Rubrivivax gelatinosus IL144: one gene and its partners. The protein of the gene in region 2 interacts with the protein of the main gene of each other region in a pairwise test. Links are inferred from orthologs where the notes say so. Each region holds a gene or a part of one and is shown on either strand. Other genes may lie near its edges.

Evidence for each region.
Region 1: the proteins of ileS (region 2) and RGE_RS08720 interact in binary tests that used the Escherichia coli proteins (3 or more experiments, as listed by UniProt). The link is inferred for Rubrivivax gelatinosus IL144 from one-to-one orthologs.
Region 3: the proteins of ileS (region 2) and RGE_RS17460 interact in binary tests that used the Escherichia coli proteins (3 or more experiments, as listed by UniProt). The link is inferred for Rubrivivax gelatinosus IL144 from one-to-one orthologs.

The regions. Positions count from the first base shown.
Region 1 is NC_017075.1:1,840,632-1,850,467, reverse strand. What follows is about bases 7,025-9,783. They hold RGE_RS08720 (sugar ABC transporter substrate-binding protein), read left to right. Parts: upstream 7,025-7,805; coding sequence 7,806-8,762; downstream 8,763-9,783. Other genes in these bases: RGE_RS08715 (sugar ABC transporter ATP-binding protein), read left to right, coding at 8,842-9,783; RGE_RS08725 (IS481 family transposase), read left to right, coding at 7,025-7,526. Also shown: RGE_RS23585 (NIF family HAD-type phosphatase), read left to right, coding at 86-655; RGE_RS23990 (hypothetical protein), read left to right, coding at 712-1,116; istA (IS21 family transposase), read left to right, coding at 1,855-3,105; IS21-like element helper ATPase IstB, read left to right, coding at 3,105-3,905; RGE_RS23580 (aryl-sulfate sulfotransferase), read right to left, coding at 4,252-5,787; more of RGE_RS08725, read left to right, coding at 6,414-7,024; more of RGE_RS08715, read left to right, coding at 9,784-9,836. UniProt on the Escherichia coli protein: Part of the ABC transporter complex RbsABC involved in ribose import. Binds ribose. Also serves as the primary chemoreceptor for chemotaxis.
Region 2 is NC_017075.1:1,435,604-1,443,908, reverse strand. Bases 418-3,853 are described here. They hold ileS (isoleucine--tRNA ligase), read left to right. Parts: upstream 418-809; coding sequence 810-3,653; downstream 3,654-3,853. Other genes in these bases: RGE_RS06875 (PAS domain-containing protein), read left to right, coding at 3,769-3,853; RGE_RS06885 (MipA/OmpV family protein), read right to left, coding at 418-546. Outside these bases: more of RGE_RS06885, read right to left, coding at 1-417; more of RGE_RS06875, read left to right, coding at 3,854-8,037; lspA (signal peptidase II), read left to right, coding at 8,127-8,305. UniProt on the Escherichia coli protein: Catalyzes the attachment of isoleucine to tRNA(Ile). As IleRS can inadvertently accommodate and process structurally similar amino acids such as valine, to avoid such errors it has two additional distinct tRNA(Ile)-dependent editing activities.
Region 3 is NC_017075.1:3,821,957-3,828,744, forward strand. The notes cover bases 1-2,945. They hold RGE_RS17460 (HyaD/HybD family hydrogenase maturation endopeptidase), read left to right. Parts: upstream 1-1,120; coding sequence 1,121-1,771; downstream 1,772-2,945. Other genes in these bases: cybH (Ni/Fe-hydrogenase, b-type cytochrome subunit), read left to right, coding at 1-682; RGE_RS23775 (HigA family addiction module antitoxin), read left to right, coding at 790-1,083; RGE_RS17465 (HypC/HybG/HupF family hydrogenase formation chaperone), read left to right, coding at 1,771-2,115; RGE_RS17470 (thioredoxin domain-containing protein), read left to right, coding at 2,112-2,558; RGE_RS17475 (hydrogenase expression/formation protein), read left to right, coding at 2,569-2,945. Outside these bases: more of RGE_RS17475, read left to right, coding at 2,946-3,444; RGE_RS17480 (rubredoxin), read left to right, coding at 3,441-3,680; [NiFe]-hydrogenase assembly chaperone HybE, read left to right, coding at 3,686-4,141; RGE_RS17490 (putative hydrogenase expression/formation protein), read left to right, coding at 4,138-5,190; RGE_RS17495 (hydrogenase maturation nickel metallochaperone HypA/HybF), read left to right, coding at 5,183-5,524; hydrogenase nickel incorporation protein HypB, read left to right, coding at 5,544-6,485; RGE_RS17505 (Kae1-like domain-containing protein), read left to right, coding at 6,482-6,788.

The DNA of each region.
Region 1 (9,836 bases), 400 kb from region 2 along the record:
CTCATGCGTCACACACTGGCAGTAGTGTTAAGGCACCAACCGAGATCTCTCGCGCGAGAATCCTCGCGACCACCGGAGATCGGACATGAAGCCAACGAAGCCTGAGAGACAAGTCGCCACCCCGCAAACTCGGACGCCGCGAACGGCAGGAGACATCACCTCCAGCAGCACGGAGAAGTTGACCCAGGACAGTGCACCTCCCAGGCGCCCGACCGTTTTGGCGCTCGACCTCGAGTTCACCCTCATCAGCTCTGCTGTCTCCCAGATCCCGCGCCCAGGACTATTCTCTTTTCTTAAGCGATGCAAAGAGCTATTCCCGCGGATTGTGATATTTACTTCCGTCCCCGAGGGTCGGTTTCGCGAGATCGCCAAAACACTAACAAATGAAAGCGTGGCGCCAGACTGGTTTCTCGAAGTCGAATATATCAGCTGGTCCGGGGCGACGAAGGATCTAAGATTTATCGACGGCTGCGACGTCGAAGACGTGCTGCTGATCGACGATCTCGCTAGCTATGTTCACGAAGGACAAGAGAAGCAGTGGATAGCTGTTGAAGCGTTCGACCCCAGAAACAGCGGTGACCTCGGCCTGGGCGATCTGACCGCGAAACTTGAACAGCGCCTGATCAACACCGAACCCCTCGGGATAAACAGTTGAAGCTCGTTGTCTGCCGAGCATGCGGAGTGATTCATGAACTCGTCAAGACTCCAGACATGAGCACCTTGTCCGAAGAACGCCGGTACGAGTTGACTCATTGCCGTCTGTGCGAGGCCCCAGCGATCCACATGCGACGACTCTACCCCGACGCCAAGGAACTGCCAGAAGGAGAGTTGGGATATCCTGCCGTAATTATCGAGAATCAGACCAACAGAAGCACTCCTTCGACCATAGAAACCACCCCAAGAGAATCTCACCTGACAATCGAAGTCACTGTCATCGCCAACCTCTTCGACGAAATCGAACAGGCGCGCGCAAACGACGACACGGGCCGACAGTATGTTATTACCCCCGAGACCCCCGGCGTCGATGTGCGATCACTCCGTGAAGGCCAGCGACTGCGCTGCACTATTCTCAACACTCGCCTGCCCAAGATAATCCGAGCCACTGTTATTGAATAGATGCTCTCCCGCGATCACGGAGGCGACCGAAGGCCTTATCTCTCAGGATCAGGAACTTACCCCTTCAGACGGATCAAGTGGACGCAAGCTCGAAGCAAGTCAGCTAAACTGCGGCGCCAGCAACCGACGCAGGCACCCCTCAATATACCCGCCCAACCAGCCTCTTGGCGCGAGGTGGCAAGGCGGCCATCTAGGGCAAAATATTTTTTGCCACTAATTGGTTTATTTTCTTCCGCTTCGCCAGGATATTCTTTATTTGAGCACCGCCAGCATCGGTTCCAACGGGGGCAACCGGCCATCTTTTGCTTGATTTCGAGGCCAGCAATCACTTAACGTCACAAGGCCATATACCGCCAACCATGAGGTGGCCGTCTGCCGCTTTATGGGTTAACTGCCGATCGGCCAAATTTTCCGTTTCCGGAAAGCTAGACAGGCGCAGGCCGTCTGGCGGTATCCGCCTGTACCGAAAGCGGCCCGCGAACCCGCGTCTCCTCAGCGGCCCGGATGCGGCGGAGCGGCGGAGCGGCGCAGGACAGTGCCGTGGACGATCGGTCGAGAGAGCGATGCCACGCCAGCCTGAGTGTCCATTGAAGCGGTAGGCAAAGCCTGCTGTTGGGCGACACGCAAAACTGCCCCCCTGGCGTCATTGAGAACTGACCCCCTTCGCTGACGAAGGAGAGGTCGATGGAGGAAGTGTTCCAAGCTCAGCCGGTCCAACGAGGCCCGGGGAGCGACACGATGCTGGCGCCACAGGAGGTGCAGAAGATGCTGGCGCTGCAGGCGCTGGGATGGGGAGCCAAGCGCATCAGCCGGGAACTGGGCTGCAGCCGCAACACGGTGCGCGAGTACCTGCGGCAAGGCGGCTGGCGGCCGATGCGCACGACGCACCGCGAGAGCGTCCTGGAGCCGCACCGGCAGTGGCTGGCCGAGCGGCTGCGGCAGCACCGCGGCAACGCCGACGTCGTGCGCCAGGACCTGCAGCGAGAGCTGGGCATCCGCGTGAGCCTGCGCACCGTCCAGCGTGCCGTCGAGCCGCTGCGTCGGGAGTTGCGGGCCGAGAGCGTGGCCACAGTGCGCTACGAGACCGCGCCCGGCCAGCAACTGCAAATCGACTTCGGCAGCACGTCAGTCATCGTGGACGGCGAGCCGCTGCGCATCCACCTGTTCGTCGCCACGCTCGGCTACAGCCGGCGCTGTCACGTCGCCGTCTTCCTGCATGAGCGCCAGTCGTCGTGGCTGCACGGCCTGGAAGGCGCCTTCCGGCGCTTCGGCGGCGTGCCGCACGAAGTCCTGCTGGACAACGCCAAGCCGCTGGTCACCGAGCACAACGCGCAGACGCGCGAGGTGCGCTTCAACGACCGCTTCCACGCGTTCTGCCGTTACTGGGACTTCACGCCGCGGGCCTGCGCGCCGTATCGCGCGCGGACCAAGGGCAAGGACGAGCGTGGCGTCGGCTACGTCAAGCGCAACGCCATCGCCGGGCACCGCTTCGCCAGCGTCGAGGAACTGCAGGCGCACCTGGAGCGCTGGGTGCGCGAAGTCGCCGACGTGCGCATCCACGGCAGCACCGGCGAGCCGCCGCTGCAGCGCTTCGAGCGGCACGAGCGCGCCGCGTTGCGGCCGCTGCCGTCCAAGGCGCCGTTCCTGCAGGTGCGCGAGGTCACGCGGCGCGTGCACACCGACGCCTGTATCGAGCTGGACACCAACCGCTACAGCGTGCCGTGGCGGCTCATCGGCGAGACGGTCACCGTCGTCGTCGCCGAGCGTCAGGTGCGAGTGCTCTACGCCGGCCAGGAAGTGGCCTGCCACGCGCAGAGCGCGCTGCGGCGCTGCAGCGTCATCGAGCGCAGCCACCTGGTGGGCATCGTCGGCGGCCAGTTGGCCGGGATGACGTGGCTACCGAAGATGCCGCCGCCGATAGCCCCGGTGCCTGGCGAGTTGCAGCGCCCGCTCGATCAGTACGAGGCCGTCGCCGGAGGAAGCTGGTGATGGCCGCGTCGAAGAAGACCGAGGAACTCGACGCGCTCGAGCCCATGCTTACGCGGCTCAAGCTCACCGCCATCCGAGACCAGCTCGACACGCTGTTGGACCAGGCCGCGCGGGCCGAGCTGAACCTGCGCGAGGCGCTGTCGATGCTGTGCGCGGCCGAGGTCGCCCGCAAGGACGAGCGGCGCATCCAGATGGGCATGTCCATCGCCAAGTTCCCCTGCGTGCGCACGCTGGAGGGCTTCGAGTACGACGCGCAGCCGTCGGTGGACCCCAAGCAGATCCGCGAGCTGGCCACCTCGCGCTGGGTTGCCAACGGCGACAGCGTGCTGCTGCTCGGGCCGCCCGGCGTCGGCAAGACGCACCTGGCTGTCGCTCTCGGGCGCGAGGCCATCGTGCGCGGCTACAGCACGCTCTTCGTGCCAGCGACGAGCCTGGTGACGCAGCTGGTGCGGGCGCACGTCGAAGGCCGGCTGGAGGAGAAGCTCGTGCACTTCGCCAAGCCCAAGCTGCTGGTCGTCGACGAACTCGGCTACCTGCCGTTCGAGGCCAACGCCGCACACCTGTTCTTCCAGCTCGTAAGCCGCCGCTACGAGCGCGGCTCGATGCTCGTGACCAGCAACCGCTCGGTGGCCGAGTGGGGCGGCGTCTTCGGCGACGCCGTCGTCGCCACCGCCATCCTCGACCGGCTGCTGCACCACAGCCACGTCCTCACCATCCGCGGCGACAGCTACCGGCTGCGGACCAAGCGCCGCTCCGGCCTGGTTAACCAGGCCGGAGCGAACCCCGCAACAACCAACTGAACCACCACCCGGGGGTCACTTCTGGATGTCGCCGGGGGGTCAGTTCTCGATGTCGCTTGACACCTGCGAGGTGCGGGTCGGCGTACTTGCGCCACCTAAGGCTGAAGTGACCACCGTCGAGGGCTCGCTTGGTTGCCGAGCACGGAGTTGACCCAGCGGAACTTCGGCACGTCGCGCGGCTTGGTCCGGCCGAAGATAGCGACCTGCGGCAGCTAGCCCCGCAGATGCGCCACCTGCCGCTATCGACCCGTTGCAGACTTCCGCTTGGCCTGCGTCGCAACGCTGAAGCGGTCGCTCAACTGCTTTTGGCTCCTGCCCCTTCAACACCTGGCCAGCAGGCCTTAACCTACCTCAGTGTCAGCGCTTCGAGCGGTACAACCGTACCGTGGTAACTCGTCTGACACAGTGTCGTCGGCAACTCGAAATCAAACACGACTTGGTGCTGCGGATTCAGCCCGACCAGCCTGCTTTTCGTGCGGTTGCTGGCTGAAGCGTAGTTGACGAAAACACTGCCATCGAGTACCTGTTGAGAATTCGAGCAGATGTCGGACAGAATGGACTTGTCGTAGTCGAAGCGCCAATTCTCAGTGGCAGTGCGGTTCGCATTATCGATCTTGTACGACACGACCGCACTGTAGTTCCGCGATTCCCCCGCCGGCGCACCGACCGGCTGCTGCGCGCTCTGTAGCCCATTGTTGAACAGCAGCAGATACTTGTCAGGGGAAATGTTGATGCCGTGCTGACCAATAGGATAGAGCCCCCCCGCCGTCAGGACCAGGGCCTTGCTGCGCAGGGACGGAAAGGTGTACCAATACTTGGTCGGGTCACCGAAAATCCAGATGATCTCCTTAGTCTTGTAGCCCAACTTGATCAGAAAGTTCTCGCGGCTTGACACGACGACGGAGTCGTCCTGCGGATCGTATAGCGCCGCGTTCATATGGAACCAGTCGACTCCAGGCCGAACGAATTGCGTCGCATCGTCACCGTACTGCGTCATGAAGTCACCAATGATCTTTCCCAGATCCCAATTGCTTATGACACTGCCATCGTCAGCGATTTCGGCCAGATTGGTTTCAATATAGTTCACACCATTGATAAGGGCATCGAATTCGGCGAGGTAGCCGAACTTTCCGAAATCTAGATTGTGGTGAAAGTTGATATATGGCGGAGCCACCAAGAGCTTACTGGTCGATGTGCCGTCGAGCTCCAGTCGGGTAAGCATCATGCTAGAAATACCATCACTGCCACCGATGACGAATCCACCGGCTTTGAAAACCGAGTGAGCCGCATTGACCACTGGCGGTACACCGACCCAGCGAAGCTGCCCATCCGTGTCGTAGATCGCGGGCGTACCGCTACCGGACTGCAGCGCGAAGTAGTCGAATCCAATCTGATCGCCTGCAGCTCGGGTCTTCAGTACTTGCAGCCGGTCGTAGATCGCCAGGGGATCGACATATGCCGCAGTCGTCAGTTCCTTGGTAAATGCAAGGCGGGACCCATCCTCAAATTCGACCGAGAAGTCAACCGTGTTGGTGCCGCCAGCGTACAAACCAAACACGGGAACTTGCATGCTTTTCGCGTCACTGGACAGATAGCCTTTGCTAACGAGGTGGGACTTGTACTGCGTGACGTTAACCGGCTTCGATGCCGATCCGGAGTGGGGCCGGATCGTGAAACTGATCAAGGCAATGCGCCCCAATTGTAGCCCAGTGAACTCGACGTTCTGGATGAACGGGCTGGGTCCCGCAGACGATGTGCTGATGGTCAATTTACTCTGATCGGCATACGACAGGGCATCTCCACCGAAACATCCTGACAGCATGAAACCGACCGCGACCCACGCAGCGACTAGCCCGTAGATTCTGCGCTGAATGTGATGCATACCGACACCCTGAAATAAGTTGATTCACACCGCGACAAGCGACAGCGCAGCAACCAGGCCGCCGGCCTTGTCGCTCCGTTTTGCCAGCTCCGACACGGGCCCAACGAGTCCCGCGGGGACAGAATATTAACTGATTGGCCACAACACATTATTCTTCAGTGGGGGCGATAAATCCGACCGCAACCTGTCGTCGGCAACGGACTGGTCATGGCCGTCAGCAGTCGTCCCGTGTTGCATTGCTGGCGCACGCCTCCCGCCGTACAGCAGTCTCCCCCGCGCACTTGCGACTGTCTGCTCCCCGGCGTGCAGACGTCCAGATCGGAAGCCAAGGCTGGCAAGACAAGCGCGAGACGTCAGGCTCGAACAGCATCGTCATCGGAACGAGCGCACGCATCCCCTCGCGCTCGCCTGCAAGCACTCCCCGCAAGAGGTGATCAGCGCCCAACTGGCACTACGACTTGCTGCCCTCGACAGTGCGCCCGCCGCCGCTCAACGCCACGCCCCAAGCACTCGGCGCCGACCCCACCACCGCCCCCACCACCCTCCTGTATGGACCGGGGACATAGGTGACAGGTGTGCGAGGACATAGGTGACACTTTTTCCTGCCTAGCCAGCGGAGAACGAAGTTGCCGTGGAGCGCAGTCACCGTGAAGGATCAAAGACAGGAGTTCGTCGGTCTGGCCCGCCAAGCGGATGCGAACGTCAGTGAGCTGTTTCGCCGGTTCGGGATCAGCCGCAAGACGGGCTACAAGTGGCTCAGCCGCGAGGACTTGGAGGACCGATCTCGTCGTCCATGCCATTCGCCATCTCGCACAGCGCAGGAGCTGCAGGACCAGGTGTTGGCCGTTCGAAGCGAGCACCCGGCGTGGGGTGGCCGCAAGATCGCCCATGTACTGGCTCGCGACGCAGGCGTGTGCATCGCAGCGAGTACGGTCAATTCGGTGCTCAAGCGCCACGGCTTGATCAGCCCCGGCGCGAGCGCAGCGGCAACCGCGTGGCAGCGTTTCGAGCACGAGTCGCCCAATGCGCTGTGGCAGATCGACTTCAAGGGCCACTTTGCCACCGACACGCAGCGCTGCCATTCGCTGACCGTGCTGGACGATCACTCGCGCTTCAACCTCGTGCTGCAGGCTCTGGCCGGTGAACGACGCGAACCGGTGCGGCAGGCCCTGCAAGATGCTTTTCGGCGCTATGGCCTGCCCGAGCGCATCAATGCCGACAACGGCCCGCCCTGGGGCGCACCGACCGTGGGTGCGCTCACGGGCTTGGGCGTGTGGCTGATCCGCCTGGGAGTGCGCCTGAGCCACAGTCGACCCGCTCATCCGCAGACCAACGGCAAAGACGAACGCTTCCACCGCACGCTGGCCGCCGAAGTGCTGCTGGGCCGCAAGTTTCGCGACCTGGCCGATGTCCAGCAGCACTTCAACTCCTGGCGTCACGTCTACAACTTCGAGCGCCCGCATGAAGCCCTGGGTATGCAGACGCCAGCCAGTCGCTACAGCGCCAGCATGCGCTCAATGCCCGGCAAGCTTCCTGACGTCGAGTACGGCCCCGAAGACATCGTCAGACGCGTCGGCGACGGCGGTCGCATCAGCATCCGGGGCCTCAAGCTGCGAGTGGGCAAGGCGTTGATCGGTCAGCACGTCGCCTTGCGGCCTCGCCTTGATCGCGATGGCTCCTTCGATGTCTACTTTTGCCATCACAAGCTCGATGCCATCGAGCTGGACGCGGTGGGCTGACCACGTCCTCTTTGTCACCCATGTCCTCGCACGGGTGTTACCCATCTCCCCGGTCCATACACCCTCCCACCCCAGGGAAAACCCTGAATCCGGAGCTCAGAAAAACGATTGCGTAAACGTTTTTTCGGTGTCCAAATCTCGCCCAGCAGGTCTCAAGCCCAACGCTTCGGCACCGCCGATGGAGTCATCGCCAGGTCGCCGAGCGGCGTCGTCAGAGGCCCGCTTCACAGCAAATCGTCGGCGGCCGCCGGCTACAACTCGTTCTGAAGGAGATCTTGGATGGACACCACTCGTCGCTTGACGCTCGTCACCGCCGCCTTGGCCCTCGGCGGCCTGGTCAGCCTTCCGGCCTACGCCGCCGACCCCGCCCCGGCCAAGATCGGCCTGGTGATGAAGTCGCTCGCCAACGAGTTCTTCCGCACGATGGAAGACGGCGCCAAGGCGCACCAGAAGGCCAACGCCAAGACCTACACCTTGATCGCCAACGGCATCAAGAACGAGACCGACACCGCCGCGCAGATCAAGATGGTCGAGCAGATGGTGGCGCAGCGCGTCGACGCCATCGTCATCGCGCCGGCCGACTCCAAGGCGCTGGTGCCCGCGCTCAAGGCCGCCGCCGACAAGGGCGTGCTGGTCGTCAACATCGACAACCAGCTCGACGCCGCCGCGCTGGCCGACAAGCAGTTCAAGGTGCCGTTCGTCGGCCCCGACAACCGCGCCGGCGCACGCCTGGTCGGTGACTACCTCGCCAAGTCGCTGAAGGCCGGCGACAAGGTCGGCATCCTCGAAGGCGTCTCGACGACCTTCAACGCCCAGCAGCGCACGCTGGGCTTCCAGGACGCGATGAAGGCCGCCGGCATCACCGTCGTCGGCGTGCAGTCGGCCGACTGGGAGATCGACAAGGGCAACACCGTCGCCGCCGGCATGCTGCGCGAGCACCCCGATCTGCGCGCCCTGCTCGCCGGCAACGACAGCATGGCGATCGGCGCGGTGGCGGCCGTGAAGGCGGCCAACAAGACGGGCAAGGTGCTGGTCGTCGGCTACGACAACATCTCGGCCGTCAAGCCGATGCTGGCCGACGGCCGCATGCTGGCCACCGCCGACCAGTACGGCGCCAAGCAGGCCGTGTTCGGCATCGAGACCGCGCTCAAGGCGCTGCAGGCCAAGCAGAAGCAGGCCGACATGCCGGCGCAGGTCAAGACCGACGTCGTCCTGGTGACCAAGGGCAGCAAGTAATCGCCCCCCGGCCGCGCGGTGGATGGGCTGACGCCCGTCATCGCGCCGGCCGCCAACGTTTCAACGGAGTCCCTTCGACGTGAGCGAAGTCGTGCTGCGGGTCGACCGCATCGCCAAGTCGTTCGGTGCGGCGCGTGTGCTGACCGACGTGTCCTTCGAGCTGCGCGCCGGCGAGGTGCTGGCGCTGACGGGCGAGAACGGCGCCGGCAAGAGCACGCTGTCGAAGATCATCTGCGGGCTCGAGCAGCCCAGCGGCGGCGCCATGTCTCTGGCCGGCGTGGCGCATGCGCCGCGCAGCCGCACGCAGGCCGAGCGCGCCGGCGTGCGCATGGTGCTGCAGGAGCTGGGCCTGATCCCCACCCTGACGGTGGCCGAGAACCTGCTGATCGACCGCCTGCCCAACCGCGCCAGCTGGGTCGACCGCGGCGCGCTGGCCGCGCAGGCGCGCGCGCAGCTGGCACGCGTCGGTCTGACGCAGATCGACCCGATGCTGCCGGTGGCCGCGCTGGGCATCGGCCAGCAGCAGATGGTGGAGATCGCGCGCAACCTGCAGGACGGCACGCGCGTGCTGATCCTCGACGAACCGACGGCGATGCTGACGCCGCGCGAGATCGAGCAGCTGTTCCGCGAGATCGAGCAGATGAAGGCCCGCGGCGTGGCCGTCATCTACATCTCGCACCGCCTCGACGAGGTGCTGCGCATCGCCGACACGCTGGCCGTGCTGCGCGACGGTGCGCTGGTCAGCCTGCGGCCGATGCGCGGCGTGGCGGAAACCGACATCGTGCAGGCCATGGTCGGCCACGAGGTCGACGACCACGCCGAACGCCCGGCGCGCCCGGCCGGCGCCGCCGTGCTGCGCGCCCAGGGGCTGGGCCGCGGGCAGGCCGTGCGCGACCTGGACTTCACGCTGCACGCCGGCGAGGTGCTGGGCCTGGCCGGGCTCGTCGGCTCGGGGCGCACCGAGGCGCTGCGCCTGCTGTTCGGCGCCGACCGCGCCGACCGCGGCCGGCTGACGCTGTACGACGGCGAACGTGTGGCCTACGAAGGCTGCGGCTGGCGCTCGCCGCAGCAGGC
Region 2 (8,305 bases):
GGCCGCGCTCAGCCGCAGGCCCCAGTTCCAGACGGTGGCCGGCGCCAGCCGGCGCTCGCGGCCGACGCCGACATCTGCGAAGACGCCGCCGCCGCGGCCGAGCAGGTCGGGGCTGATGCCGCCCGACAGCCGCCAGCCGTCGTCCAGCCGCCAGCTCGCGCCCAGGCGCGCACGCACGGTGTTGCGCACCTTGCCCAGGCCGCGCAGCGCCGGTTCGTCGTCGTCGCGGCCGCCGTCGTAGCGCAGCGACAGCGTCGTGCGCAGGCGCTCGCCACGCTGCAGGTCCAGGCCCAGGCCTCGCTGCACGTTGTCGCTGCGCCGGGTGGCGAAGGCGCCGGCGTTGCTGAGGCTCACACGCCCCCAGCGCAGCACGTAGCCGGGTTGCAGGCGCAGGTCGGGTTTGCCGTCGCCGTGCGGCGACGTGCCCCAGGAGGCGATCAGGCCGACGGCGGCGTCCCAGCGCCGGGACGGTTCCGGCGGCTCGGGCGGCGCGGCAGCGGCTGGCGCGGGCGCCGGGTCGGCCGGGGCCGAAGCCTCTTCGGCCATGGCGGACGCCGCGGCCAGGGCCGTCAGCGCGAGGGCGGTCGGACGGTGACAAGGCATTCTGCGTCGCCTCGGTAGAATCGCCTCATGCGATTGTCCATCGTCCGGCTCGATCCGTCGTCGTGGCAGGCGGCCACGCGGCGGCAGACGACGCGCGACCGAATTACGCGCAGCGTGCGCCCGCACGCCTGACCGTCCCGCCTTCGCGTGCCCTCGCGCGCGCGCCCCGCCGATTGCCCACGCACCGCCCCACGGTGCCGACCGAGATGAACGACTCCACGAACGCCGCCGCGCCCGACTACCGCGCGACGCTGAACCTGCCCGACACCCCGTTCCCGATGCGCGGCGACCTCGCCAAGCGCGAGCCGGCGTGGATCAAGAGCTGGCAGGACGAAGGCCTCTACAAGCGCCTGCGCGACGCACGCTGCGGCAAGCCGCTGTTCGTGCTGCACGACGGCCCGCCCTACGCCAACGGCGCCATCCACATGGGCCACGCGGTCAACAAGGTCCTGAAGGACATGATCGTCAAGGCGCGCCAGCTCAAGGGCTTCGACGCCCAGTACGTGCCCGGCTGGGACTGCCACGGCCTGCCGATCGAGAACGCGATCGAGAAGAAGCACGGCCGCCACCTGAGCCGCGACGACATGCAGGCCAGGAGCCGCGCTTATGCCACCGAGCAGATCGCGCTGCAGATGGCCGACTTCAAGCGCCTGGGCGTGCTCGGCGACTGGGAGCACCGCTACGCGACGATGGACCCGGCCAACGAGGCCGGCGAGATCCGCGCCTTCAAGCGTGTCATCGAACGCGGCTTCGTCTACCGCGGCCTGAAGCCCGTCTACTGGTGCTTCGACTGCGGCAGCTCGCTGGCCGAGTTCGAGATCGAGTACGCCGACAAGAAGAGCCAGACGCTGGACGTCGCCTTCCCGGCGGCCGAGCCCGACAAGCTGGCCGCCGCGTTCGGCCTGCCGTCGCTCGCCAAGCCGGCCTTCGTCGTCATCTGGACGACGACCGCCTGGACCATCCCCGCCAACCAGGCGCTGAACCTGAACCCGGCGCTGGACTACGCGCTCGTCGACACCGAACGCGGCCTGCTGGTGCTGGCCGAGAGCCTGGTCGAGAAGTGCCTGGCGCGCTACGGCCTGCAAGGCACGGTGCTGGCGACGACCAAGGGCGAAAAGCTCGGCGGCCTGAACTTCCGCCACCCGCTGGCCGACACCGACCCGGGCTACGACCGCCTGAGCCCGGTGTATCTCGCCGACTACGCCACCGCCGACGACGGCACCGGCATCGTGCACAGCAGCCCGGCCTACGGCCTGGACGACTTCAACTCCTGCGTCGCGCACGGGATGAAGACCGACCAGATCCTGAACCCGGTGCAGGGCAACGGCTGCTACGCCGCCGACTTCCCGCTCTTCGGCGGCCAGAACATCTGGAAGGCGGTGCCGGTCATCCTCGACACGCTCAAGGCCGCCGGCCGGCTGCTCGCCACCGAGACCATCACCCACAGCTACCCGCACTGCTGGCGCCACAAGAGCCCGGTGATCTACCGCGCCGCGGCGCAGTGGTTCATCCGCATGGACGAAGGCGTTGGCGTCTTCACGACGGACAAGGCGCCGCAGTCGCTGCGCCGGATGGCGCTGGACGCGATCGAGGCGACGAGCTTCTACCCCGAGAACGGCCAGGCGCGGCTGCGCGACATGATCGCCAACCGCCCCGACTGGTGCATCAGCCGCCAGCGCAGCTGGGGCGTGCCGCTGCCCTTCTTCCTGCACAAGGAAACGGGCGACCTGCACCCGCGCACGATGGAGATCCTCGACCAGGCCGCCGACATCGTCGAAGCCGGCGGCATCGAGGCCTGGAGCCGCACGACCGCCGAGCAGATCCTCGGCGCCGAGGACGCCGCGCTCTACACCAAGAGCAGCGACATCCTGGAGGTCTGGTTCGACTCGGGCTCGACCTTCTGGCACGTGCTGCGCGGCCAGCATCCCGAGGGCTTCCACAAGCAAGGGCCCGAGGCCGACCTCTACCTCGAAGGCCACGACCAGCACCGCGGCTGGTTCCACAGCTCGCTGCTGCTGGCCTGCGCGCTGTACGGCCGCGCGCCCTACCGCGGCCTGCTGACGCACGGTTTCACCGTCGACAGCCAGGGCCGCAAGATGAGCAAGAGCCTGGGCAACGGCATCGAGCCGCAGAAGGTCAGCTCGACCCTGGGCGCCGAGATCATCCGTCTCTGGGTCGCGGCCTCGGACTACTCGGGCGACATCGCCGGCGACGACAAGATCCTGGCGCGTGTCGTCGACGCCTACCGCCGCATCCGCAACACGCTGCGTTTCCTGCTCGCCAACACCTCGGACTTCGACACGAAGACCGACGCCGTGGCGCCTGACGAGCTGCTGGAGATCGACCGCTGGGCACTCGCCCGCACCGCCGAGCTGCAGGCCGAGATCCTGGCGCACTACGAGGTCTACGAGTTCCACCCGGTGGTCGCCAAGCTGCAAGTCTTCTGCAGCGAGGACCTGGGCGCCTTCTACCTCGACGCGCTGAAGGACCGGCTGTACACGACGGCGCCGAAGTCGCTGGCCCGCCGCAGCGCCCAGACCGCGCTGGTGACGATCACCCAGGCGATGCTGCGCTGGATGGCGCCCTTCCTCAGCTTCACCGCCGAGGAGGCCTGGAAGCTGGTCGGCACGACGCCGTCGATCTTCACCGAGACCTATCTCGACTTCCCCACGCCGGACGCCGAGCTGCTGGCGAAGTGGGCGCGCATCCGCGCCGTGCGCGAACGCGTCAACAAGGAGATCGAGGCCGTGCGCACGACCGGCGCGGTGGGCTCGTCGCTGCAGGCCAACGTGACGATCGGTGCGCCCGCCGACCAGCTGGAATTGCTGAAATCGCTAGGCGACGACCTGCGTTTCGTGCTGATCACCTCCAAGGCGGTGCTGGCCGCCGCCGACGAGCTGCAGGTGACGGTGACGCCGTCGAGCGACACCAAGTGCGAGCGCTGCTGGCACTGGCGCGACGACGTCGGCCACGACCCGGCGCACCCGGGGCTGTGCGGCCGCTGCACGAGCAACCTGTACGGCGAAGGCGAAGCCCGGCGCGTCGCCTGACGACGCCCTGTCCCCGAGGCGTCCGCCTCGGGGGACCTCCCGTGCCGGTTCGCCGGCCATGTGCTAGAAATGCGACGCCGCCGTGCGCCTCAGCGCGGAAGGGAGGCGGCGTCGAATGGCCGACAGAAGCAGCAGCCGGACCACCGGTGTCTCGAAGCCCACGGGCGCCAGTGCGATCGGCTGGCGTGCAGCCGCCGTGTTCGTCGTGCTGGCGGCGATCACCACCGTGCTCGTCGTGCGCGAGTTCCAGAGCGGGCGCGAACGCGCGGCCGCCGAGTTGCGTGCCGTCGCCGAGCTGAGGGCGACCCAGGTCGACAACTGGATCGACGAGCGCCTGGGCCTGGCCCGGCTGCTCGAACCCAGCCCGTCGCTGGCCCAGTTCTTCCGCGCCGCCGAGGCCGGGCCCGGCGCCGCCGGGCAGCAGGAACTGGAGCGGCGGCTGCAGCAGTTGCGCGACAACACGCGCAGCGTCAACGCCTTGCTGCTCGATGCCGAGGGCCGCGCCCTGGTGACGGCGACGCCGACCGAAGAGCCGGCTGCGGCGCTGCAGGAAGCCGTGCGGCGCGCGATCGAGACCGGCCACGCCCAGCAGACCCCGATCTACCGCAACGGCCAGAACCCGGCCGTGCTGCAACTGGACGTGGTCTTCGCGCTGAAGCTGACCGGCACGCCGGCGCGCGCCGTCGTCGTGCTGCGGCAGGACCCGCGCCAGGCGCTCCTGCCGCGCCTGCGCGGCTGGCCGCTGCCGCGGCCGGGCGCGATGTCGGTGCTGTGGCAACGCCAGGGCGACGTGATGGTGCCGCTGCTCGAGTTCACGCCCGAGCTCGAAGGCGAACTGCCCGATGCCGTGCCGGTCGCCGAACCCCGTTTCCTGGTCGGCCAGGTCGCACGCGGCGAGCTCGCGTCCCGGGCGGCGCTGCGCGGCAGCGACTTCCGCGGCGAGGCCGTCACCGCGATGGTGCTGCCGCTGGCCAGCGGCGACTGGTGGCTGTCGCTGCAGATCGAGCAGCAGGCGATCGACGCCCCGGCGCGGCAGGTGACGCTGGCCGGCGTCTCGGTGCTGGCGGTGACGCTGCTCGCGCTCTATGCCACGGCGCGCAGCCTGTCCAACCGCGACGCGCTGACGCGCGCCGAACGCGAGCGCGCCGAGGAGCGCGAGCGCATGCGCGCGCTGCAGCTGCTCGACGCCGTGGCCGACAACGCCGGCGAGGCGATCTTCGCCAAGGACCTCGAAGGCCGATACCTGTTCGTCAACCGCGTCGCCTGCGAACGTGCCGGCAAGAGCCGCGACGAGCTGATCGGGCGCCGCGACGCCGACATCTTCCCGGCCGAGGTGGCCGCGAACTACGTCGCCGACGACCTGCGCACGCTCGAACACGGCGCTCCGATGAGCTTCGAGCAGACGATGCCGACGCGGGCCGGGCAGCGCTATCTGTCGGTGACCAAGGCGCCGCTGCGCGACGCCGACGGCCGCATCGTCGGCCTGGTCGGCGTGGCCAGCGACCTGACCAAGGTGCGCCGCGGCGAGCAGGCGCTGCGCGAGAGCGAGGCGCGCTTCCGCTCGGTCTTCGAGGTGCTCAACGAAGGCATCGTCGTGCGCACGCCCGACGGCACCATCGTCGACGCCAACCCGGCCGCCGAACGCCTGCTGCAGCGCCCGGTGGACTGGCTGCGCGGCCGCCACCTGGCCGACACCGGCTGGATGCCGGTCGACGAGCACGGACGCGAGTCGCCGCAGGCGCTGGAGCAGCTCACCGACGTCGTGCTGGCGCGCAGCGACCGGCGCGACGCCGAGCTGCGCGTGCATGGGCCCGACGGCCAGCTGCGCTGGTTCCGCGTCAACGCCGAGCCGGTGCGCGACCCGCACGACGGCCGCCTGCTGGCCATCGTCGCGTCCTGGGACGACGTCACCGAGCGCCGCGAGACCACCGAGGAGCTGCGCCGCCACCGCCTTCACCTGCAGCAGCTCGTCGAGGACCGCACCGAGGAGCTCAAGCGCGCGATCGCCGGCCTGGCCGAGGCCGAACGCTCGGCGCGCATGATCGCCGACAGCCTGCCGGGCCTGGTCGCCTACTGGGACCGCGACATGCGCTGCCGCTTCGCCAACCGCGGCTATTGCGAATGGTTCGAGCTGACGCAGGAACAGATCCTCGGCCGGACGATGGCCGAGCTGCTGGGCCCGGAGTTCGTCAGCCAGCAGTACGCGCTGGTCCAGTCCGCGCTCGACGGCGAGCTGCAGCGCTACGAGCGCAGCCTGCCGCGCCGCGGCGAGCCCAAGGACCTGCTGGTGCACTACGTGCCCGACCGGCGCGGCGACGGCGGCGTCAACGGCTTCTACGTGATGGCCATCGACATCTCGGCGCAGAAACGCGCCGAGGGCGCGCTGCAGCGGCTCAACGAGGAACTCGTCGTCTCGCGCGACCGCGCCGAGGCCGCCAGCCGCTCCAAGAGCGCCTTCCTGGCCAACATCAGCCACGAGATCCGCACGCCGATGAACGCCATCATCGGCCTGGCGCACCTGATGCTGCGCGACGCACGCCACGACACCGAGCGCCAGCGGCTGGAGAAGATCCGCAACCAGGCCCAGCACCTGCTGCAGATCCTCAACGACGTGCTCGACCTGTCCAAGATCGAGGCCGGGCGGCTGGAGCTGGAGGCGATCCCGTTCTCGCTGGAGGCGCTGCTCGGCCGCGCCTTCCAGACCGTGGCCACCGACGCCCAGCGCAAGGGGCTGGAGCTGGTGCTCGACACCGAGGACGTGCCCGACCGCCTGATCGGCGACCCGACACGGCTGCTGCAGTCGCTGCTGAACCTGCTGTCCAACGCGGTGAAGTTCACCGAGCACGGCTGGATCCGGCTGCAGGCGCGGCGCGTCGAACAGAACGAAGCGCGCGTGCTGGTGCGCTTCACGGTCACCGACACCGGCATCGGCATCCCGCCGGAACGCCTGGGCGCGCTGTTCCAGGCCTTCGAGCAGGTCGACAGCTCGACCAGCCGGCGCCACGGCGGCACCGGCCTGGGCCTGGCGCTGACGCGCCACATGGCGACGATGATGGGCGGCGAGACCGGCGCCGACAGCACTCCCGGCGTCGGCAGCCGCTTCTGGTTCAGCGCCTGGCTGGCGCTGGACAGCGCGCCGGCGCCCAGCCTGCCGCGCCTGTCCGGGCTGCAGGCGCTGCTGGCCGACGACCTGCCCGAAGCGCGCGAGGCGCTGGCCGACCGGCTGCGCCAGATGGGCGTGCGCGTCGACGCCGCCGACTCGGGCGAGGACGCGATCGAGCATGCCCGCGCCGCCGGCGCGCACGGCCGGCGCTACGACCTGCTGCTGCTGGACTGGCGCATGGGCGAGCTCGACGGCATCGGCACGCTCAAGCGCCTGCGCGAACTGCCGGCGGCCGCCGAAGCGCCGGCGCTGCTCGTCACCGCGTTCGACGACGAGACCATGCGCAGCGAGGCCAAGGCCGCGCGTTTCGCTTCGGTGCTGGTCAAGCCGATCGGCGTGTCGGCGCTGCACGACGCCGTGCAGCGCGTGCTGAAGGCGGCCGGCGGCGAGCCGCCGCGGCTGACGCACAGCGCCGGCCAGGCCGAGAAGGCGCTGCGCGCCCGCGGCAGCACGCGGCCGCTGCTGCTGGCCGAAGACAACCCGATCAACCAGGAGGTCGCGCTCGAACTGCTGCGTGCGGTGGGCCTGGACGTCGACCTGGCCGCCAACGGCCGCGAGGCCCTGCGGCTGGCGCTGGCGCGCGACTACGCCGCGGTGCTGATGGACATGCAGATGCCGGAGATGGACGGCCTGGAAGCCACGCGCGAGCTGCGCCGCGCCGGCTTCGCGGCACCCATCCTGGCGATGACCGCCAACGCCTTCGGCGAAGACCGCGCCGCCTGCCTGGCCGCGGGCATGAACGACCACGTCGCCAAGCCGGTCGACCCGGAGGCGCTGTACGCGACGCTGCTGCGCTGGCTGCCGGCGGCCACCGCGGCCGCGTCGCCCGCCGCGACGCCGCCCTCGGCGGGCGGCAGCTTCGCCGAACGGCTGGAGACGCTGGGCGAGATCGACGTCGAGGCCGCCTTGCGCCTGGTCGGCGGGCGGCCCAACGTGCTGCAGCGGCTGATGCGGCGCTTCGCCGACGTCTACGCCGGCGGCATGCCGGCGCTGGTGGCCGAGGGCGGCGACGAGCGTCTGGCGGCCTGGACCAGCGCCGCGCATTCGCTGCACGGCGCCTGCGGCGCGATCGGCGCCCAGGGGCTGCAGGCGCAGGCGCGCGAACTCGAACACGCGGCGCGCGTCGCCACCGGCGCCGAACCGCTGGCCGGCGCCGCACGCGCGCTGCACGAACGGGTCGCCGCGCTCGCCACGCGCCTGCAGCAACTCACCGAGTCCTGACGCGGCACGGGGCGGTCGGTGCGCGGCCTCGCGATACAGTAGCGGCCCGCCCGCCGGCCACCGGCGGTGGTCCCCCGCATCACGACTTCATGGCCACGTCTTCGCGTTCGTCCAACCGCCTGCCCTTCTGGCTCGGTCTCGCCTTCATCGTCGTCGTCCTGGACCAGTTCACGAAGACGCTGATCCTCGGTTACTTCCAGGACGGAGAAGCCCGCGTCGTCACCGGCTTCTTCAACATCGTGCGTGTGCACAACAGCGGCGCCGCGTT
Region 3 (6,788 bases), 2.4 Mb from region 2 along the record:
AGAAGTCGCGCAGCGCGCGGTCGTCCGGCGTGCGGTCTACGTCTACGAGGCGCCTATCCGCGCCTGGCACTGGATCAACGCGCTGGCGGTCTTCGTGCTGATGGCCACCGGCTACCTGATCGGCAAGCCGCTGCCCTCGGTCGGCGGCGAGGCCAGCGCAAGCTACGTGATGGGCTACATCCGCTTCGCGCACTTCGCCGCAGCCTACGTGTTCGCGGTCGGTTTCCTCGGCCGCCTGTACTGGGCCTTCGCCGGCAACCACCACTCGCACGAGCTGTTCACGCTGCCGCTGTTCAAGCGCGGCTACTGGCGCGGCGTGATGGGCATGGTGCGCTGGTACCTGTTCATCGACCCGCGCCCGGGCCAGTACGTCGGCCACAACCCGCTGGCGCGCCTGGGCATGGTCACCGGCTTCCTGGCGATCACGGTCTTCATGTTCGTCACCGGCTTCGCGCTCTACAGCGAAGGCCTGGGCCGCGGCTCCTGGGCCGACGTCATGTTCGGCTGGGTGATCCCGCTGTTCGGCCAGTCGCAGGACGTGCACACCTGGCACCGGCTGGGCATGTGGGGCATGGTGATCTTCGTGCTGATGCACGTCTACGCCGCGATCCGCGAAGACATCATGGGCCGCCAGAGCATGGTCAGCACGATGATCTCCGGCTTCCGCACCTTCAAAGACTGATGGCCCCCCCCCGAAGCGCCTTCGGCGCTCCCCCCCAGGGGGGCGACGCCAGCGGCCCGGCAGAGCCGGTTCCGCGGCGTCCGCTTGACGCATTAGCAGCCCGCTCGTTGTTGTCGCCCGCCGGCGTGCCGACGCGTGCGCCGGTGCATCCGGGGCGCTTCCTGCAGCGCCAGGTGCTGGGGCCGCTGGCGATGTCGCAGTCGCAGGCGGCACGGGTGCTCGGCGTCTCGCGCCGGCGCCTGCACGAGCTGGTGCAGGGCCAGCGTGCGATGTCTGCCGACACCGCGATCCGCTGCGCGCTCGCCTTCGGGCTGCCGGCCAGCCACTGGCTGGCGCTGCAGTCGCGCTACGACAGCTTCCACGCCTGGAAGCAGCTGCGCCGCGGCCAGGCCGCGCGCTGAACTCCCTTCGACGAGACGACGCCCCATGGATTCACTCATGCCTGAAAGCGCCTGCCACCCCTCGGGTGACAGCTCCGAGACCATCGTCGTGCTCGGCATCGGCAACGTGCTCTGGGCCGACGAAGGCTTCGGCGTGCGCTGCGTCGAGGCGCTGGACGCACGCTGGACCTTCGCCCCGCACGTCAGCCTGGTCGACGGCGGCACCCAGGGCCTGTACCTCGTGCACTACGTGCAGCAGGCGACACGGCTCCTGATCTTCGACGCCATCGACTACGGCCTCGAGCCCGGCACGCTGAAGCTGATCGAGAACGAGGACGTGCCGCGTTTCATGGGCGCCAAGAAGATGAGCCTGCACCAGACCGGCTTCCAGGAGGTGCTGTCGCTGGCGACGCTGACCGGCCGCTACCCGCAGTCGGTGCTGCTGATCGGCTGCCAGCCCGAGGAGCTGGAGGACTACGGCGGCAGCCTGCGCCCGCGCATCAAGCTGGCGCTCGAAGACGCGCTGGCGCTCGGCGTCGACACGCTGCGCCTGTGGGGCGCCGACCCGAAACCGCGGCTGGCGCCGCCCTCGGACGACGACGCCGTCAGCCAGGCGACGATCGCGCTGGCCGCCTACGAGGCCGGCCGCCCGTCCGAAGACGAGGCCTGCCGCGTCGGCGACGCGCGTTTCATGCCGGAGGCCGGCTGATGTGCCTCGGTGTGGCTATGCAGGTGCTGTCGGTGACGCCGGGCCGCGCGATCGTCGCCGGCCGCGGCCGCACGCAGCCGGTCGAGACCGCGCTGGTCGGCGAGGTCGCGCCCGGCGACTGGCTGCTCGTATTCCTGGACAGCGCGCGCGAGCGCATCGACGCCGCACGCGCCGCCGAGGTCGACGCGACGCTGGACCTGCTCGAACAGGCCCTGGGCGGCGGCCACGCCGACGCCGCCGCCGGCTTCGTGCTGCCGTCGGCGATGGACGCCGGCCAGCTCGCCGCCCTGACCGGCGGCGCTTCCCCCACCCCTCCCAGCGCCGACGGCGCCGACACCCGATGAGCCACTCCTCCCCTGCCGACGGCGCCGCGCCGCTCGTCGCCCGCCTCGTCGAGCGCCACGGCGCGACCTGGGTCGGTGCCGACTCGGTCGATGCCTTCCTCGCCGGCGACGGCGACCGCGTGCTGTTCTTCCACGGCGACCCGGTGCGTTTCCCCGAAGGCGTCGACGTCGCCGTCGTGCTGCCCGAGCTGCAAGCGGCCTTCCCCGGCCGCTTCACCGTCGGCGTCACGACGCGCGCCGACGAAGACCGCCTGGCGGCGCGTTTCGGCGCCCAGCGCTGGCCCTCGCTCGTCTTCCTGCGCGACGGCCGCTACGTGACGACGATCGCCGGCATGCTGGACTGGACCGACTTCGTCGCGCGCGTCGCCGCCGCGCTGGCGATGCCGACGAGCCGCGCGCCGATCGTGCTGGCCGCCGCCGACGCCGGCCCCGGTTGCCATTGAAAGCCGCTCGATGAACGCCCCGATCAGCCCCCGCCCCTTCCCGATCCCGCTCGTGGCCGCCGGCCCCGGCAGCCACGAGGACGACGGCCTGGACTACCTGGAGATGCCGCAGGGCATGGCCACCTACCAGGCGCCGCGCCTGCCCGAGCCCGAGCAGCTGGGCGGCCACGACGCCGCCGTCGCCGTGCTGCGCCAGGCGCTGGCCGCGGTGCAGGCCTGCACCCGCGGCGAGACGCCGGCGCCGGTGTCGCTGGCCGGCCTGTCGCCCGACGACCTGGCGCTGGTGCACCAGGTGCTCGGCGAAGGCGAGGTCAGCGCCCAGGTGCTGGGCGACGACGGCCGGCCGCAGGTGCAGGTGCAGGAATCGGTCTTCGCCGGCGTCTGGCGCGTCGTCGAGCTGCTGGCCGACGGCCAGGTCGCCGACACAATCGAATGCGGCCCGGTGCCCGCCGTGCTGCTGCGCGCGGCGCAGGAAGACGGCCACAGCCCGGCCGCCGAAGCGATGGCGCCGCCGCCGGGCGTGATGAACGCGCCGGCCATCCTCACCGAGCTCGCCGAACAGCGCCACCAGTGGCGCGCCGGGCAGCCGGCGCACGTCGTCAACCTGACGCTGCTGCCGCTGTCGCCCGAGGACATCGGCTTCATGGACCACCAGATCGGCACCGGCCGCGTCGTCGTGCTGTCGCGCGGCTACGGCAACTGTCGCATCACCGACACGCGGGTGCCCAACACCTGGCGCGTCGTCTACTACAACTCGCAGGACAAGGTGATCCTGAACTCGGTCGAGGTCTGTGCGATCCCCGAGGTCGTTTGCGCCGCGCCCGAAGACCTGGCCGACTCGGCCGAGCGCCTGGACGAGGTGCTGCAGTGGGTGGCGCAGGGATGAACACCGAGGCGCGTTTCGAGGGCAGCTACCTCGGCGACCGCAGCCGCCTGCCGGCCGGCGCGCGGCTGGAATGCAAGATCTGCTGGTGGGTCTACGACCCGGCCGAAGGCGACGCCACCTGGCAGATCCCGCCCGGCGTGCCCTTCGCCGAGCTGCCGGCGCACTGGCGCTGCCCGCAGTGCGACGGCGACGCCGAGCAGTTCATGGTGCTGGCCGACGACGGAGCGGCCGGGTGACACCGATGGCGCGTGTGCCCGCGCTCGAAGCCGCGTTCGGCGAGATCGCGGCGACACGCATGCGCGGCCTGCCCTTCCTGAACCCGCGGCTGGCGGTGCAGGCCGTCGGCTTCGCGCCGCACACGGGAGAGGACGGCGAAGCCGCCGTCGGCGTGCTGCTGACGCCCTGGTTCATGAACCTCGTGCGGCTGCCGGCCGGCGCGGCGCTGGCCGTCGGTGCCAAGGCCGATCGCGAGTTCGGCGGCCGGGTCTTCGAGTTCATCGGCGCGCATGAACCCCGCTGTGGCGGCTACGAAGCCTGCTCGCTGTTCTCGCCGGTCACGGAGTTCGCCGACCAGGCCGCGGCGGTGGCAACCGCACGCGAGCTGCTGACGCTGCTGCGGCCGGCCGCGGTGCCGCCCCCGCCGGCGCGCGAGCCGGTGCCGTCGCGGCGCGGTTTCCTCTTCGGGCGCGGCGCATGACGGTCGATCTCGCCGGCCACGTCGAGCTGCGCCCCGGGCGCCGGCCGGCGGTGGTCAGCACGCGCGCCGAACTCGCGCCGCGGCTCTTGAACGGCGTGGCGGTGCAGGAGGCGCCGCGCCGCGCCGCCGCGCTGTTCACGCTGTGCGCCCCGGCGCATGCGCTGGCCGCGCACGAGGCGATCGGCGCCGCCGGGGCTGGCGAGGCGCTGGCGCCGGCGACGGTCTCGCTGTTCGGCTCCACGGTACGCGAGCACCTGCTGCGCCTGTGCCACGACTGGCCGCGCCGCCACGCCCCCGCGGCCGCGCTGGACCTCGCCGCGCTGGCCGCCGCGGCGCCGCTGTGGGCGCCGGGCGACGACGCCGGCCGCGGCGCCTTGCTGGCCGGCTGGCTGCGGCGCTGGCTGGACCTGCCGGCCGGGTGGTTCACTCAGGGCGTCGACGCCGACGCGGTGGCCGACTGGTGCCGCAGCGCCGCTTCGCCGACGGCGCTGGCGCTGCGCACGATGCACGCGCGCGCCACCACGCTGGCGACGCCGGCCGTCGCGCCGCTGGCGCTGGCCGCGCTGCCCGAGATCGGCCGCCGCCTCGGCGACGAAGCCGGCTGGGCGCTGCGCCCGCGGCTGGACGCCGGCGTGCCCGACACGGGGCCCTGGTCGCGCGCCGCCGATGGCGCCGCGGCGCCGCGCCACGCCTGGGACCGCATCGCTTCGCGCCTGGTCGACCTCGTGCGCCTGGCCGCCGATCCCGCGCGCCTGGCGCACGGCGCCCTGTCGCCGGCGCCCGGCGTCGGCCTGGCCTGGGCCGAGACCGCACGCGGGCTGCTGGTGCACCGCGTGCGCGTCGAGCGCGACGCCGCCGGCTGGCGCGTCGCCGACTACCGCGTGCTTGCGCCGACCGAATGGAACTTCCACCCCGAGGGCGTGCTGGCGCGCACGCTGCAGGCACTGGCGCCCGATGACGCCGGTGGGGCCGAACTGCTGGCCGACGCCTTCGACCCCTGCGTGCCGGTACGCTGCCGGCCGATGAACGAGGAAACCGCCGATGCATGAGATGAGCCTGGCCGGCGGCATCGTGCGCATCGTCGAGGACTGCGCCGAACGCGAGGCTTTCGAACGTGTCACCGTGCTGCGCCTGTCGGCGCCGGCGCTGGCCGGAGTCGAGGTGCGTGCGCTGCGTTTCGCGCTCGAAGCGATGGCGCCGGGCACCAGGCTGGCCGGCGCACGCATCGAGATCGACGAGCCGCCCGGCCAGGCCTGGTGCCTGGACTGCGGCACCGGCGTCGAGATCGCCGCACGCGGCGACGCCTGCCCGCTGTGCGGCGGCTACAAGCTGCAAGTCACCGGAGGCACCGAGTTGAAGGTCGTGGACCTCATCGTGGCCTGAACCAACGAAGGAGAGACGGATGTGTGTCGTGTGTGGCTGCTCGGGCGAGCATCCTGAAGGCCGGACGGCCGCCGCCGCGCCGAACGGCGACCTGGACTTCGGCGCCAACGCCGCGCGTGTCTCGGTGCCGGGGCTGAGCGCCGAACGTGCGATCAAGCTGGAAGCCGACGTGCTCGGCGCCAACGACCGCGTCGCGGCGCAGAACCGCGCGCACTTCGTCGCCCACGGCGTCACGGCGCTGAACCTGGTGTCCAGCCCGGGCTCGGGCAAGACGACGCTGCTGTGCGCGACGATCGAGGCGCTGCGCCGCCGCGCGCCCGGCGTCGAGCTCGCGGTCATCGAAGGCGACCAGCAGACCTCGAACGACGCCGACCGCATCCGCGCCACCGGCGCGCCGGCGGTGCAGGTCAACACCGGCAAGGGCTGCCACCTCGACGCACCGATGGTCGCCGCGGCCTTCGAGCGACTGCCGCTGCACCACCATCACGACCATCACGAGCACGGTCACCACCATCACGACGACGATCACGGCCACGCCCACGCCGAGCGCCTGCTGTTCATCGAGAACGTCGGCAACCTCGTCTGCCCGGCGCTGTGGGACCTGGGCGAAGCGGCCAAGGTGGCGATCCTCTCGGTCACCGAAGGCGAGGACAAGCCGCTGAAGTACCCCGACATGTTCGCCGCCGCGCGGCTGATGGTGCTCAACAAGATCGACCTGCTGCCGCACCTTGACTTCGATGTGCAGCGCTGCATCGATTACGCGCGCCGCGTGAACCCGGCGATCGAGGTGCTGCAGGTCTCGGCGCGCAGCGGCGAAGGGCTGGACGCCTGGCTGTCCTGGCTGCTGCACCTGGCGCCGCAGCCGGCGCTGCCGGCCGCGGCCGACGGCGAGACGGCGCTGAAGGAACGCATCGCGGCGCTGGAAGCCCAGGTGCGCGCGCTGGGCGGGCAGCCGGGATGAGCTGCGTCCTGGCCACAGGGGCGTTCCTGAAGAACGTCGCCGGGCTCTCGGTCGACGGCCGCTTCACGGCCTCGGCGATGCACGGCGACCTGGGCACGCCCGAGGCCTGCGTGGCGCTCGAGAACTCGGTCAGTGCGCTGCTGGACGGCGTGCACGGCCGCATCGACGCCGTCGCGCACGACCTGCACCCCGACTTCCACAGCACGCGCCTCGCGCTGGCACTGGCCGCCGAACTGGGCGTGCCGGCGATCGGCGTGCAGCACCACGTCGCGCACGTCGCCGCGGTGATGGCCGAACACGGCC